One region of the Corynebacterium gerontici genome, then DNA from elsewhere that is predicted to be linked to it. Evidence: riboswitches for the same ligand, from Rfam matches in the RefSeq annotation. Region 1 holds a riboswitch; the other holds the start of a gene.

The links. Region 1 has a riboswitch for cobalamin ahead of CGERO_RS03635 (energy-coupling factor ABC transporter permease). Riboswitches for the same ligand answer to the same signal wherever they lie in the genome.
Region 2: another riboswitch for cobalamin. It lies ahead of CGERO_RS04710 (FecCD family ABC transporter permease); the one in region 1 lies ahead of CGERO_RS03635 (energy-coupling factor ABC transporter permease).

Annotation. Positions count from the first base shown of each region.
Region 1 is NZ_CP033897.1:768,164-774,441, reverse strand. It holds gene CGERO_RS03665 (HNH endonuclease signature motif containing protein) at 1-157, opposite strand, end outside; gene CGERO_RS03660 (sulfite exporter TauE/SafE family protein) at 220-876, opposite strand; gene CGERO_RS03655 (glyceraldehyde-3-phosphate dehydrogenase) at 1,102-2,532, shown strand; gene CGERO_RS03650 (energy-coupling factor ABC transporter ATP-binding protein) at 2,567-3,346, opposite strand; gene cbiQ (cobalt ECF transporter T component CbiQ) at 3,334-4,074, opposite strand; gene CGERO_RS03640 (energy-coupling factor ABC transporter substrate-binding protein) at 4,075-4,386, opposite strand; gene CGERO_RS03635 (energy-coupling factor ABC transporter permease) at 4,383-5,072, opposite strand; cobalamin riboswitch at 5,133-5,313, opposite strand; gene CGERO_RS03630 (DUF4184 family protein) at 5,341-6,117, opposite strand; gene CGERO_RS03625 (DUF6882 domain-containing protein) at 6,218-6,278, shown strand, end outside.
Region 2 is NZ_CP033897.1:988,612-994,889, reverse strand. It holds gene gatB (Asp-tRNA(Asn)/Glu-tRNA(Gln) amidotransferase subunit GatB) at 1-173, opposite strand, end outside; gene CGERO_RS04725 (6-phosphofructokinase) at 237-1,265, opposite strand; gene CGERO_RS04720 (ABC transporter substrate-binding protein) at 1,398-2,450, opposite strand; gene CGERO_RS04715 (ABC transporter ATP-binding protein) at 2,447-3,262, opposite strand; gene CGERO_RS04710 (FecCD family ABC transporter permease) at 3,259-4,326, opposite strand; adenosylcobalamin-variant (AdoCbl-variant) riboswitch at 4,402-4,481, opposite strand; gene CGERO_RS04705 (hypothetical protein) at 4,548-4,880, shown strand; gene CGERO_RS04700 (DHA2 family efflux MFS transporter permease subunit) at 4,881-6,254, opposite strand.

The sequences.
Region 1 (6,278 bases):
AGGCATCCTCTTCCTCTGCTTGATCGGGGAGCAACATTCGCCAAAAAGCGATGTCCTCTTTTCGGCGAGCTCGCAGATAATCGCAGAGCGGATCCGCCGGATCGGCGCTGACGAAATAGTAGCTTGAGGTGCATTTTTGCGGGAGTTTTTCGTACATATGTGCAATATAACAACCCACCCCCGAGACGCTCTCCGCTGCACGAACAAATGTTCGATTCCCTATAGGTGCCCCACGCCGATCAGCACCAAAATTACCGCGACAAAGTAGCCAGCACCGGCAGACATCTGCTCACTGTGATCCCTCGCCCAAGCAAAAGCCCTACCAGCCGCACTTCGCGGGCGCGCGCGAACAAAAGCGACAGCGAAAGCGCTCAAAAATGGCAGACTCAATGCCAGCGAGGCATATAGCACCAGAGCCGAATAGCGCAGCAGCACGCTCAATCCACCAACGCTCAAAAAACCTAGTCCGATATAGAAGGGCACCGAAGTCAGCGACTGCACAGCCCCGAGCACAAAACCTACGCCTGCTGTTCGAGCACTCGGCTCGCGCAACCAGCGCATCACCCGCCCCACAATGGCACTGGAATCACCTCCGCTTCGCCACGTCAGCACAGCACTCAAGACTCCCACCAGGATCAAAACCACACCAAACCAAGAGGATTCGATGGCTCGCCGAATGGGCGCGCCGATGGAATCAAAGAGCAGCAGCACCGGAACTGAAGTGACAAAAACGCCCAACCAATCGCCAACAATCAGGCGCGCCACGATCCGCCCGTAGTGCCCGCCCGCCGGCAACACCACCCCGATTGCCACAATCACGCCGATGAGCAGCACGTTGATGGAGTCGAGCAATGCATAGCTCACTGCATGAAACACGCAGGCACACCTTCACTTTCAGCCGGGGAATGTCTTGCCACAGACTACCCGTTTCAACGCCGGGGAAATAGCGGCGACGTGGCGTCGAAAAGCTTCCAGGTTTGGGTACCCCCGGATCACGAAACTTGCCCGCAAGAACTGCGGGGTTACTACGATAGATGGGGGTATCAGCGGGGCTACCCTCCCGCAAGCTTTCAATCGCTTACAAAGGACAGGCGCTTTCACATGGCACAGGACTGGAACGACAAGATCGAATCCGCAGGCCGCATGCTTCCCCGCATTCACCAGCTCCATCGCAACAACAACGTGGTGGTTTCGGTGTTCGGTCGTTTGCTCATCGACGTCACTGATATCGACATCATTAAGGCGCATCGCTACTCACGCCTTGCAACAGAAGAGGAACTTTCACCTTCCGATACCCTTCCGGTATTGGAAGCGTTGAGCAAGCTCGACCTCGGCACCGCCTCCATCGATCTCGGACGCCTCACCGTGGCGCATCGCGAAAAGGGCGGCGATCTTGACGCCTTCTTGCGCGAGGAACTGGCAGAAGTCCTGGGCACCGAGCAGCAAATGGAATCCACCGATGTGGTGCTCTACGGCTTCGGCCGCATTGGCCGCCTCCTCGCACGCATCCTCATCCAGCGCGAGGCAGCCTACGGTGGAGTACGCCTGCGCGCCGTGGTGGTGCGCAAGAATGGCGAAAAGGATCTGGTGAAGCGCGCCTCCTTGCTGCGTCGCGATTCCGTCCACGGCGCATTCAACGGCACCATCACCGTGGATGAAGAAAACGATGTAATCTGGGCAAACGGCACCAAGATCCAGGTGATCTACTCAAACGATCCCGCCTCGGTGGACTACACCGCCTACGGCATCAATGACGCGGTGGTCGTGGATAATACTGGCCGTTGGCGCGATCGCGAAGGCCTGTCCCAGCACCTGAAGTCCAAGGGCGTCAAGCGCGTTGTGCTCACCGCCCCAGGCAAGGGCGACCTGAAGAATATCGTCTACGGCATCAACCACGGCGACATCAACGAAGACGATCAGATCATCACCGCAGCTTCCTGCACCACCAACGGCATCACCCCCACCCTGAAGGTGATCAACGACCACTACGGCATCGAGCACGGCCACGTGGAAACGGTGCACTCCTTCACTAACGACCAGAACCTGATCGACAACTTCCACAAGGGCGAGCGCCGCGGCCGTGCGGCCGGGCTGAACATGGTGCTCACTGAAACTGGCGCAGCAAGAGCCGTGTCCAAGGCTCTGCCGGAACTCCACGGCAAGCTCACGGGCAACGCCATCCGAGTGCCCACCCCGGACGTGTCCATGGCGGTGCTCAACCTCACCCTGGAAAAGGAGGTCACCCGCGAGGAGGTGAACTCCCTGATGGATCGCGTGGCGCTACACTCCGACCTGCGCCAGCAGATCACCTACATCCACTCCCCCGAGGTTGTGTCCTCCGATTTCATCGGCACCACCCACGCGGGGATCGTCGACGGCCTCGCCACGATCGCCGAGGGCAAGCACCTGGTGCTGTACGTCTGGTACGACAATGAGTTCGGCTACTCCAACCAGGTCATCCGCATCGTGGAGGAAGTTGCCGGCGCACGTCCGCTCGTGCTGCCAAAGCGTGTTCCCTCGGCCGAGCTCTAAGCTTTTCGACGCCCCACGCCCCGCACCACTTGCGTCACAGCAAGTCGCGGGGCGTTGTGATATTCCGGCCGAGTTTTTGGCTCACCAGCGGCGCCCAAGGCAGCGCGAGCCCCGCGTGCTCCACAAATGCTTCATCGGTGAGCATGTGAATGCCCCCTTCATGTGCACGACCATCCACCAAGACGATGATTCTTTGCGCCAGCGTGACCGCGGCATTGACGTCGTGGGTAGCGAACAGCAGCGCGGTGCCTTGCTCGGATAGACGCTCGAGCACGGCCAGAAGTTGCTCGGTCCCGCGTGGATCCAGGCCGGCGGTGGGTTCATCGAGCAGCAGTGCAGCGGGGTGCATCGCCAACGCACCAGCGAGCGCTACTCGCTTTCGCTGACCGAATGAAAGCTGGTGTGGGACCCGCTGAGCTAATGCTTGAATGCCCGTCGCTTCAAGCGCGTCCTCTACTCGCTTGCGCACCTCAGCCTCATCCAGACCCAGATTCATCGGCCCATAGGACACATCCGCTGCAACGCTGGTGGCGAAGATTTGATCGTCCGGCTCCTGGAGCACCATCTGTACCCGCTGGCGCACCCGATCCCTTCCCTTGCGGTTGTATTGAACCGGGCGGGCGTCGACAAGCACCCTCCCCGCGCTTGGTTGCCAGGCACCGGCGAGCATGCGCATCAGCGTGGACTTACCCACCCCATTTGCCCCCAGCAACGCGACGCGTTCGCCCGGGCGCAAGGTCAGCGATACATCTCGAAGTATGGTGCGATCCTCACGCTGAAAATGCAGATATTCGGCCTCGATTAGTGCACCCATGGTAACCCCCTTACAGCAAGAGCAGTGAGCAATCCCAACCATGCCACACTTCCCACCACGAAAGATTTACGAAGCGTAGGGGTGTGGCTCAGCACCAGCATCGATCCCGCCTCGGCGCGTAATTCCAAGCCTTCCTGTAGCCGACGAGCCCGCGAAAAAGCATGCACGAAAAGGCTCGCCGCCTGATCAGCAAGTGAACGAATCCAACGCCTGCGATTGCTGTGCCCCAAACGCATCGCTTGAGACTCCCACATGGTGCGAGCAGTAGTGAGCAACGTCGACGTCATGGTGTACGTCAGCGAAAGAACATGCACCAGATATTGCGGCACCCCGATGGAACGCAGCCAACGAAAAATCTCCGGCATTGGGGTGGTCAGCGAGAACAGGATGGTGGCCGTGGTTGCCAGCATCGAACGAATAAACACCATTACAGCCGTTGATGGGCCGTCAGGAACCCACACCAAGCCTTCGGGTGATATCACTACCGTAAGCGGCACCAGACTCAGCAGAATGAACATCATCGGGGCGAGCAGCAGAGCGAGGAGGAGCCGAAACGGCACGTTCGCCGCGATCACCACCCAGAGCAACGTTGCTGCAATTAAGCACGAAACCCACCCCACCGGCACCGCGACGCACACTACCACCAGGCCCAACAGGAGCACAGCTTTTTCCGTCACATGCCGGGTGGCCCAGGCACTGCGCGCCGCGGCACGCTCGAGGGGATTCAATTAACTCTTCCGAGTTTCTTCGAGTTCGTTGCGGTTGCGCTCTCGGTAGGCGCCGAGCACGTAGCCCAACAAACCTGCGCCCAACGCTGCTTGGAGTGCAAAAAGGCCCGACTCCACCTCGGCGGGAAGCTCCCCCACCAGTGGGCTGAACCAGGACTCGTAGCCAGGGTTTGCGTCTTCCACCAGCGTCTCCGCAGCAGCGTCGGTACCGGCGAAGGGCTCATCGACATTGGATCCGCTGTTCACCAGCATGGGAGCGCTGAGCAACAGGAAAGTCAAGATGACCAAAGCCCACGAAGGAATCTTCTTCATGATCCCACCACCTCTGCTTCAACCTTGCGTTCTGTGTCCAGCACACCAAGACGCAACAGATCATTGAGTGCAATAGTGCTGAGTGCCCGGAAGATCAGTACCGTGACGATGCCTTCGGCTGCAGCAATCGGCAACTGCGTTGGGGCATACAGCCCCAGGAAGGTGATCCATGCGTTGAAGAAACCAGCATCGTGGTGTGCCGCCGCCAATTGCGTAGCCGTCACCACGTACGTGGAAAGATCAGCGAACAACGCCGCAAAAAACACGCCTACTTCGGCGGATACGCCCCACTTTCTGGTGAGCTTCCACGCCCCGTACCCGACCCAAGGCCCCACAATCGCCATGGAGAAGATATTGGCACCCAAAGTGGTGATGCCGCCGTGAGCCAAAAGCAATGCCTGGAACAACAGCACGATTGATCCCAGGAGTGCCATGACCGGCGGACGAAACAGCACCGCCCCCAAGCCGGTGCCGGTGGGGTGAGAGGACGATCCGGTAAACGACGGCATCTTCAGAGCACTGAGCACGAAGGTGAACGCACCCGCGGCCCCAAGCAACATGCCGCTGCCCGGCTGCTCTTTGAGTTGAATTTTGATCGCCCTGGCACCGTGGACAACGAAGGGGGTGGCAACAGCACCCCACGCCACGCAGTGGCTTAGTGGCAAGAATCCTTCTGCGATATGCATTCCGGTGTTCTCTTTTCTTTTGCTCGGCATCCGAATCCCCGCGGATGCAAGGCTGAATCCTTTTTGGGGTGCGCGCAGGTCGGTCTCCTGGCTCATCGTTGGCTCATCACGGCACTGCCTTCCCAAAGCAATCATCTTGTTCAGTGACAGCACCACAGCCCAAAGTTTTACGAATACAGTGGCGGGGTCCGCTGCCGGATTCTCACCGACATTCCCGTGCACCTGCACACACTCGTGCCCTAGTATATCAGAAGCTCAACAGCACCAATTATTCTGTAGCGCTCACCATTCGTGAAGCGGTCGATCCACGACTCAAAAGCACGAGCGCTGCGCTGAAGGCGGATGCGATCACCACGCCGCTGACGGTGCCGGTGGCAGTGTTCACCAACGCAAGTAGTACCACCTTCGGATGTTGCAGATTCTGCTGCGCAATGAGGTAGAGGGGAGCAAGGAGCCCCGCCGCCAGCGGCATCACCCACGGCCAAATCAGCGCACGTCCGAAGGCCTGGCCGCGCTTCTTCTTCCTAAGTTTCAGGTATAACCACACCACAACCCCCACGAGCCCAAGCAGCGAGGATCCGTGCTGCAAGAGCCGGAATAGCGAAAACCCCGCAACAGTTCGGTCGAGCAGACCGCCGGGGTCGGTCAGAGGATATCCCGCATGCGTGAAGGAATCCCACAACAGGTGCGTTGCAATGCCAATGAGTGCCGAGGGGACGGCACGGATAGCGCGCTGCTTATTGGGCGGGGTGTACTCGGGAAGCCGCAGGGCCAACCATCGGGGCGCGCAAATCCGATAGCCCGGGGCAACCAAAAACGCCCACGTCATCCACAACAAGTACGCGATGGGGAGATCGATGATGAACACTCCCCACCAACTGTGGGCGTCGTCGTAGGTCCACGGCATGGTGATGAAGGGATTGATAAACATCACAGCATCGGGTGCCAAGGATCCGCAGACCAGCGCTGCCGTAAGAAACCATGCGAAACCTTTTGCTCGCGACAAGGGTGCAACCGCAAGTGGGTGAGCGAGTGTATAGGGCATTTTTGGCACCTTAGCATTTCTTTTCCTATGCGGAGGCCAACTCAGCTATCATCCGGCGCTACGCTGGAGCTGATTCGTGATAATTGGAAGAAGGAGCGCTATGGAATTACCCGCCCCCACCTCACTTTCGGAGGTGCTTGTCGACGGTGCCATCGCACAAG
Region 2 (6,278 bases), 220 kb from region 1:
CCCAGTGACACGGGATCGACATTGCTGTTTGGTGCAGCACCGAAATGAGCAGAGGGCGCAGAGAACATCTTGGTTTCCGTGGCGAGCTCCACGTGCACTTCAAGGCCCATTACCGGGTCGAACTTCTCCAGCACCTCATCGAAATCCATGAGGTCATACATCGCAGCAGTCATGCGGGCTAGTCTATCGCATGCAAAAAGCCACACCGAAGTGTGGCTTGAGCTTGAAAGTAAGGATTAACCGAACAGCGCCTTCGCGGTGAGGTATCGACCTTCCGGCACGGTCTTGAGAGTGCCCACGGCCTCCTCCAGTGGAATCAAATCGATATGCTCGCCGTGCAGAGCCACGACCTTTCCAAAATCACCATCGTGGCAAGCGCGGGCAGCATGCACGCCATAGCGAGTGGCCAGCACGCGGTCATAGGACGTCGGCGTGCCACCGCGTTGGATGTGGCCGAGTACCGAGGTACGCACATCGTGGCCGAGACGCTTCTTAATTTCGTCGCCGATCACCTGGCCGATGCCGTTGAAGGTCTGGTGGCCGAACTGGTCTACGCCGCCCGCCTCGAAGTCCATCGTGCCTTCCTTGGGAAGCGCACCCTCGGCAACCACGATGATGCCGTACTTCTCGCCCATCTGGAATCGACGCTCCATTGCCTTACAAATTTCTGCAATGTCGAATGGCTGCTCGGGAATCACGGTGTAGTGCGCACCGCCGGCCATACCGGCGTGCAGCGCGATCCAACCAACATGGCGACCCATCACTTCCACGATCATCACACGGTTGTGGGACTCTGCGGTGGTGTGCAGGCGGTCGATGGCGTCGGTGGCAACAGACACTGCGGTGTCGAAGCCGAAGGTGTAGTCGGTGCCATTCACATCGTTGTCGATGGTCTTCGGCACGCCCACAACGGGAATGCCATTGTCGGAGAGCCATTTGGCACCTTTGAGCGTGCCTTCGCCGCCAATGGGGATCAGCGCATCGATGCCGGCGTCTTCGAGGTTCGCTTTGATCTGATCGAGGCCATTTTTGAATCGATCCGGGTGCAGGCGGCCGGTGCCGAGGATGGTGCCGCCGCGCAGCAGAATGCGATCGATGTTTTCATCGTCGTAGAGCTGCACGCGCTTGTCGTCCATAAGACCGACCCAGCCGTCTTGATAGCCCACCACGGTGGAGCCATATTCGGAGCAGGTTCGGACGATGCCGCGGATGACTGCGTTGAGGCCCGGGCAGTCGCCGCCGGAAGTCAGGGTGGCAATTCGCATAGGGACAAGTCTAAACCCTCACCTGTGTTTGTGCCCGTCCGGAAAAGAGACAACGGGCAAAATACGCCCGTTTTGTTGCGAAATTCATAACTTCTGCGATCGATCGCTTTTCGACGCCCCGCGTCACATCTCTTATTGGAAGTAATCCAGACCAGGGGTATCAGCAGGCAACGTCAGCGCGGGCTGCACGCCACTGGCTGGAACAAGCCCAAAGTGTTCAAGCCCCTTTCTCACGTGCTCTGCGGCATCAATGTTGAGCGGCCCCGAGGTCCACATCGCGTACGGGAGGTTGATGAAGCGTCGTTCTTTCACCGCGGGCAGATCCCTTGTAGCCGGGTTGTTTTGCAACTGCTGGATCTTTTGCTCAAGTTCCTGGCCTGGGTATTCAACAAACACGAACACATCCGGTGCGGCTTGCGCCAATCGTTCCCAGCCGACGCTCACCCACGTATCCTCGATGTCTCCCGTGGCATTCTTAGCGCCCGCGGCCTCGAGGATTGCTTGAGGTGCACCAAACTTGCCTGAGGTAAAGACCGCGTCGCTACCAGAGTCGTACAAGAATGCGACGGGGGTTTGCTTGGGCTTAGGCGCTTCGTCAAGGGCACTGAGGCGTCGCTGTTGATCCTCAACAACGCTCTGGCTTTGCTGTTCATGCCCGCTAATCGCGCCGAGATTCTTGAGGTCTGCCTCCACTGCTTTCCAGGGATCCATGGTGCCTCGGGCGGCGGAATCGCCCTGGCGACATGCTTCGCTGAGAATATAAGTGCTAATGCCGTGTTTTTCGAGAGCTTCGGGAGTGACCCCTTTGGCGTCGTCAAGCCCATAGCCCCAGCCAGCAACGTAAATATCCGGATCTTCCGCAATGATTTGCTCCAAAGATGGGTATTCTTTGGCGATCTCTTCAACATTGGCGATCGAATCTTCGCCATACTTCGCTGAGAGGATGGCGCTATCGCGCTGGAGCGAACTCACCGCCTGGATCTGATCTTCTGCGCCAACGCTGAGAGCACTGGCGATCAAGTTGCCATCGTTGACCAGCATCTTTCCGGTTTTGGGAAATTGCACTTCTTCGCCACAATTTTCCACCCGCACTTGCTCTTGAGCATTCTTGGCAGCATCCTGGGCTGAACATCCAGCCAATAGCAATACAGCGCCAGTCACGGCGATGGGTTTCATCAGTTTCATATCGTGTCCTTTCTAAGACTTTCGATGAGTAAATGTGCGCGATTCAGTCCGTTGTTCGCCTCCAACTGCAGCCCTCTGACACCGAAGACTTTCTGGAGAATCGAATCATCAAAGGCTGCTGTTGCCTCGGCGCACAGTAGTTGTTTGGCTCCTTGCTCACCGTGTTCCAGCACAACCACTTGATCGGCGTATCCCATGGCAAGGTCCAGGTCATGCAGCGTGAGAATGACGGTTTTGGAAGAAGCCCGCAGCAGCTCGAGCAGACGCAGTTGGTGAAAGGTATCAAGATGATTAGTCGGTTCATCCAGGAACAGCACCGGCGTGTCCTGGGCGAAGCCTCGAGCAATGAGCGCACGCCTTCTCAAACCGCCGGAGAGCATGCCGCAGGGCGTGTCCGCATGAGTTGTGAGACCGCAGGTCTCGATTGCTTCGTCGATCACTGATTCGTGCTTCTTCGCCGACAACTCCCACGCACGTGCATAGGGAAGACGACCTAGCGTGACAAGCTCTTTGACCGTGAGATCCTCGGGCAAAGCTTCTTCCTGTGACACCATCGCCAGCATTGTCGCCTTCTGGCGACTTTTGAGCTTTTCGACGTCCCACGCTCCACCACCCCCACGCAACTCAACCTTGCCCGCTGCCAAAGGATGAACTCCCGCGAGCCCTCTGAGTAACGTGGTCTTTCCTACGCCATTGGTGCCCACGATGGCGGTTACTGTTGCTGGTTCGCACTGAAATTCCACCGCGTTTACAACTATGCGCTGGCCAAATCCGACACCCACGCCTTGAACGCTAACTTGATACGCCGTCATTGATGACCTCCACTAAAGCGGAGTGCTCCCCTTCCCATCAAGAGAAGGAACAGCGGCGCCCCGATAGCACCGGTCACCACTCCAAGCGGTATTTCCTGTGGCGCGGCGGCTATCCGCGCGAGCACATCTACCCACAGCAGGAACAGGGCACCACACAACATGGCCACAGGCATGAGCCGCAGGTGTAGTGACCCAACGAGCAGACGCCCCACGTGGGGAACCACCAGCCCGACGAATCCGATGCCACCGGCTACCGCTACCATCGTGCCAACCAGTAACGCTTGGAAGAAGAAAAGTGCTCGGCGCAGCAGCTCGACATTCACTCCCACGGTGGCAGCCATATCTGGTCCAACCATGATCGCGTCGCAATAGCGGTGCAGTGCCAACATGAAAGCAAACGCGATGAGGAGCGCACAGAGCGGAATCAGCAGCTTGGGAAACGTTGCTCCCGAGACGGAACCGAGAAGCCAGAACATCACCGATTGCGCCGCCCTGGGATCGGGCCCTTTGAAAACCAGAAAACTAGCGAGCGCCGAGAATGCGCTCGACATCACTACTCCAGTCAAAATGAGGCGAAGAGGATGGAATCCACCCTGAAGATTCGTGATCAGATAGACCGAGGCTGTCGCGATCAGCGCGCCAATAAATGCGCCTCCCGAGAGCGCGTACACCCCAAAGCTGCCCAAGAGACCAAAGGTGAGCACGGCAGTTGCTCCAACGCTCGCCCCAGACGCAACCCCGAGCAGATAGGGATCAGCAAGCGGGTTTCGCACCAGCGTTTGCATGATAATGCCCGAGAGCGCGAGGCCGGCGCCGACGAGCATCGCTAACAATCCCCTGGGGGCTCTCAACTGCCAGATCACCGTATCGAGCGCAGCGTCTTCAACTACATCGTTTCGCAAGCGTGCAAGAACAACGTCAAGCACCGCGCCACGGCTAACATCAACTGATCCGAAGCTAAGAGATGCGAGGAAACTCGCAATCAGGAGTCCTACAAGCGTTATCAATAAGACCAGCACAGCCCATCGTGAGCTGAACTGGCGGTTGCGGGTGAATTGCCCCACGCGCCCTCAATTCCGTGACGTGCACTCTCCCGGCAGCTCCTTTGTACGCGAAAGGCGATCTGCGCGTTGTCTGGTTCAGGGGGCGTGATCGGACTATCACCGTTGCGCGCCAGTCCCGGATTTCCACCGGAGTTCCCGCCACCACATAACCCTGGAAAAGGAAATGATACCCAATTAGAACACAATGGAGGAGAACAGGGGTAAATTCCAAAGGTATGAGCATGTTCAAGAAATCCAACACCGCCCTCAAGCCCGCCAAAAAGGTCAATACCGCATCGGTGGTCATCACCGGCCTCGTCGGCGGTTGGCTCACCGCTCGGGAAACTGGCATCCGCCCCCTCGGCGGCGTAGTGCTCGGCCTCGCTGGCGTCTACGCAGCTCGTTCATGGGCAGCCAAGACCAACGCACCCACAACCGCCGAACTGGTTGGCACCTACCTCGGCGCCTTCGGCCTCAGCCACCCGCTGGCGAAGAAGATAGGAGCATGGCCGTCTGTAATCGCAGTAACCACCGTGGCCTCAGGCGCTGCGTGCGTTCTGTCTGACATTCGCTAACTACGCGCGCTGAGACTCCCGGGCAGCCAGGGAGCTCAGCACGCCGATAATCAGCACGGCCGCGGCCAGCAGAATCGCCTGGCCATAGGCCGCGCCAATTCCCGTGCTTTGTACCCGCCACTGCAGCACCGCGCCGACGGCTGCTGAACCAACCACCGAGCCCACTTGGCGAGTGGTGTTGTACACCCCTGAGCCCGCGCCCATAAGACGGAGCGGAAGATCACGCATGGTGGAGGTTGAGTTTGGCGCCCAGATCACTGAATTTCCCAAACCCTGAATCACCATAATTGCGATGAACCATCCTCCAGCCAGACCCACAATCATGGCGGCTCCTAGCAGGAAGAAGGACATCGAAAGCACCGAGAATCCGAGTGCCGCCAACCGGCCCGGCGAGACCTTGTCCGCCATCCTGCCAACGAAGGGCGAAAGTACAGCGGAAATCAATGCCTGCGGCACCATGAATAGTCCGGCCTTCAACGCGCTGTAGTCATGCACTTGCTGCAAATACAGCATCACCGGTAGTGGGGTGCCGGCAACGGCAAAGCCCATGACCGCAATGCCAATATTGCCCAAGGAAAAATTGCGGATGGCGAAAAGCGAAAGTGGAGCCAACGGCTCTTTTCCACGCTGCTCCGCCCTCGCTTGCTGCTTCACAAACAGCACGGCCATCAACACGCCGCCAACCATGAGCGCCCAAATGTACCAGCGCCACTGCGCCCGTTCGCCCTCTTGAAGGGCGAAGATAAACGAAGATACCGCCAACACCGAAAGCAGCATGGAGAGTCCGTCGATGGTGCGCTCAATCGGCTTGAAGCGCGGCACCCAACGCGCCACGGCGATCACGGAGATAACACCGAGGGGCACATTGATGAAGAAGATCCACTGCCAGCCGACCGTGGTGGTGATAATGCCGCCGAGCATCGGACCCGCGAGCGTGGCCAGACCCGCTGTTGTTCCCCACACACCCAAAGCGGCCCCGCGGCGTTCCCTGGCAAAGATTCGATTAATCACGCTCATGGTTTGTGGCGTCAGCAGCGAGGCGCCGAAACCCTGCACAGCGCGAGCAAGAATCAACATAGCCATGTTTGGCGCAAAGCCACACGCAAGTGAGCTCACGGTAAAAATGACCATGCCCAGGATGTAGACGTTCTTTGGCCCGAACTTGTCACCCAAGCGTCCGGTAATCAACAATGGCACGGCGAAAGTCAACAGGTACGCAGAGGTTACCCAAATGACTTCGTTATAGCTGGCCCCCAGCGAACTCTGCAGCACCGGAGTCGCGACTGCCACGATGGTTTGATCCAGCAGAATCATGAAGAAACCAATGCACAGGGCAATAAGCGCAGGCCAGGCCTTGCGTTCTTCCAGTGGCATCTGCGGGTATGTCTGGCTCACTCT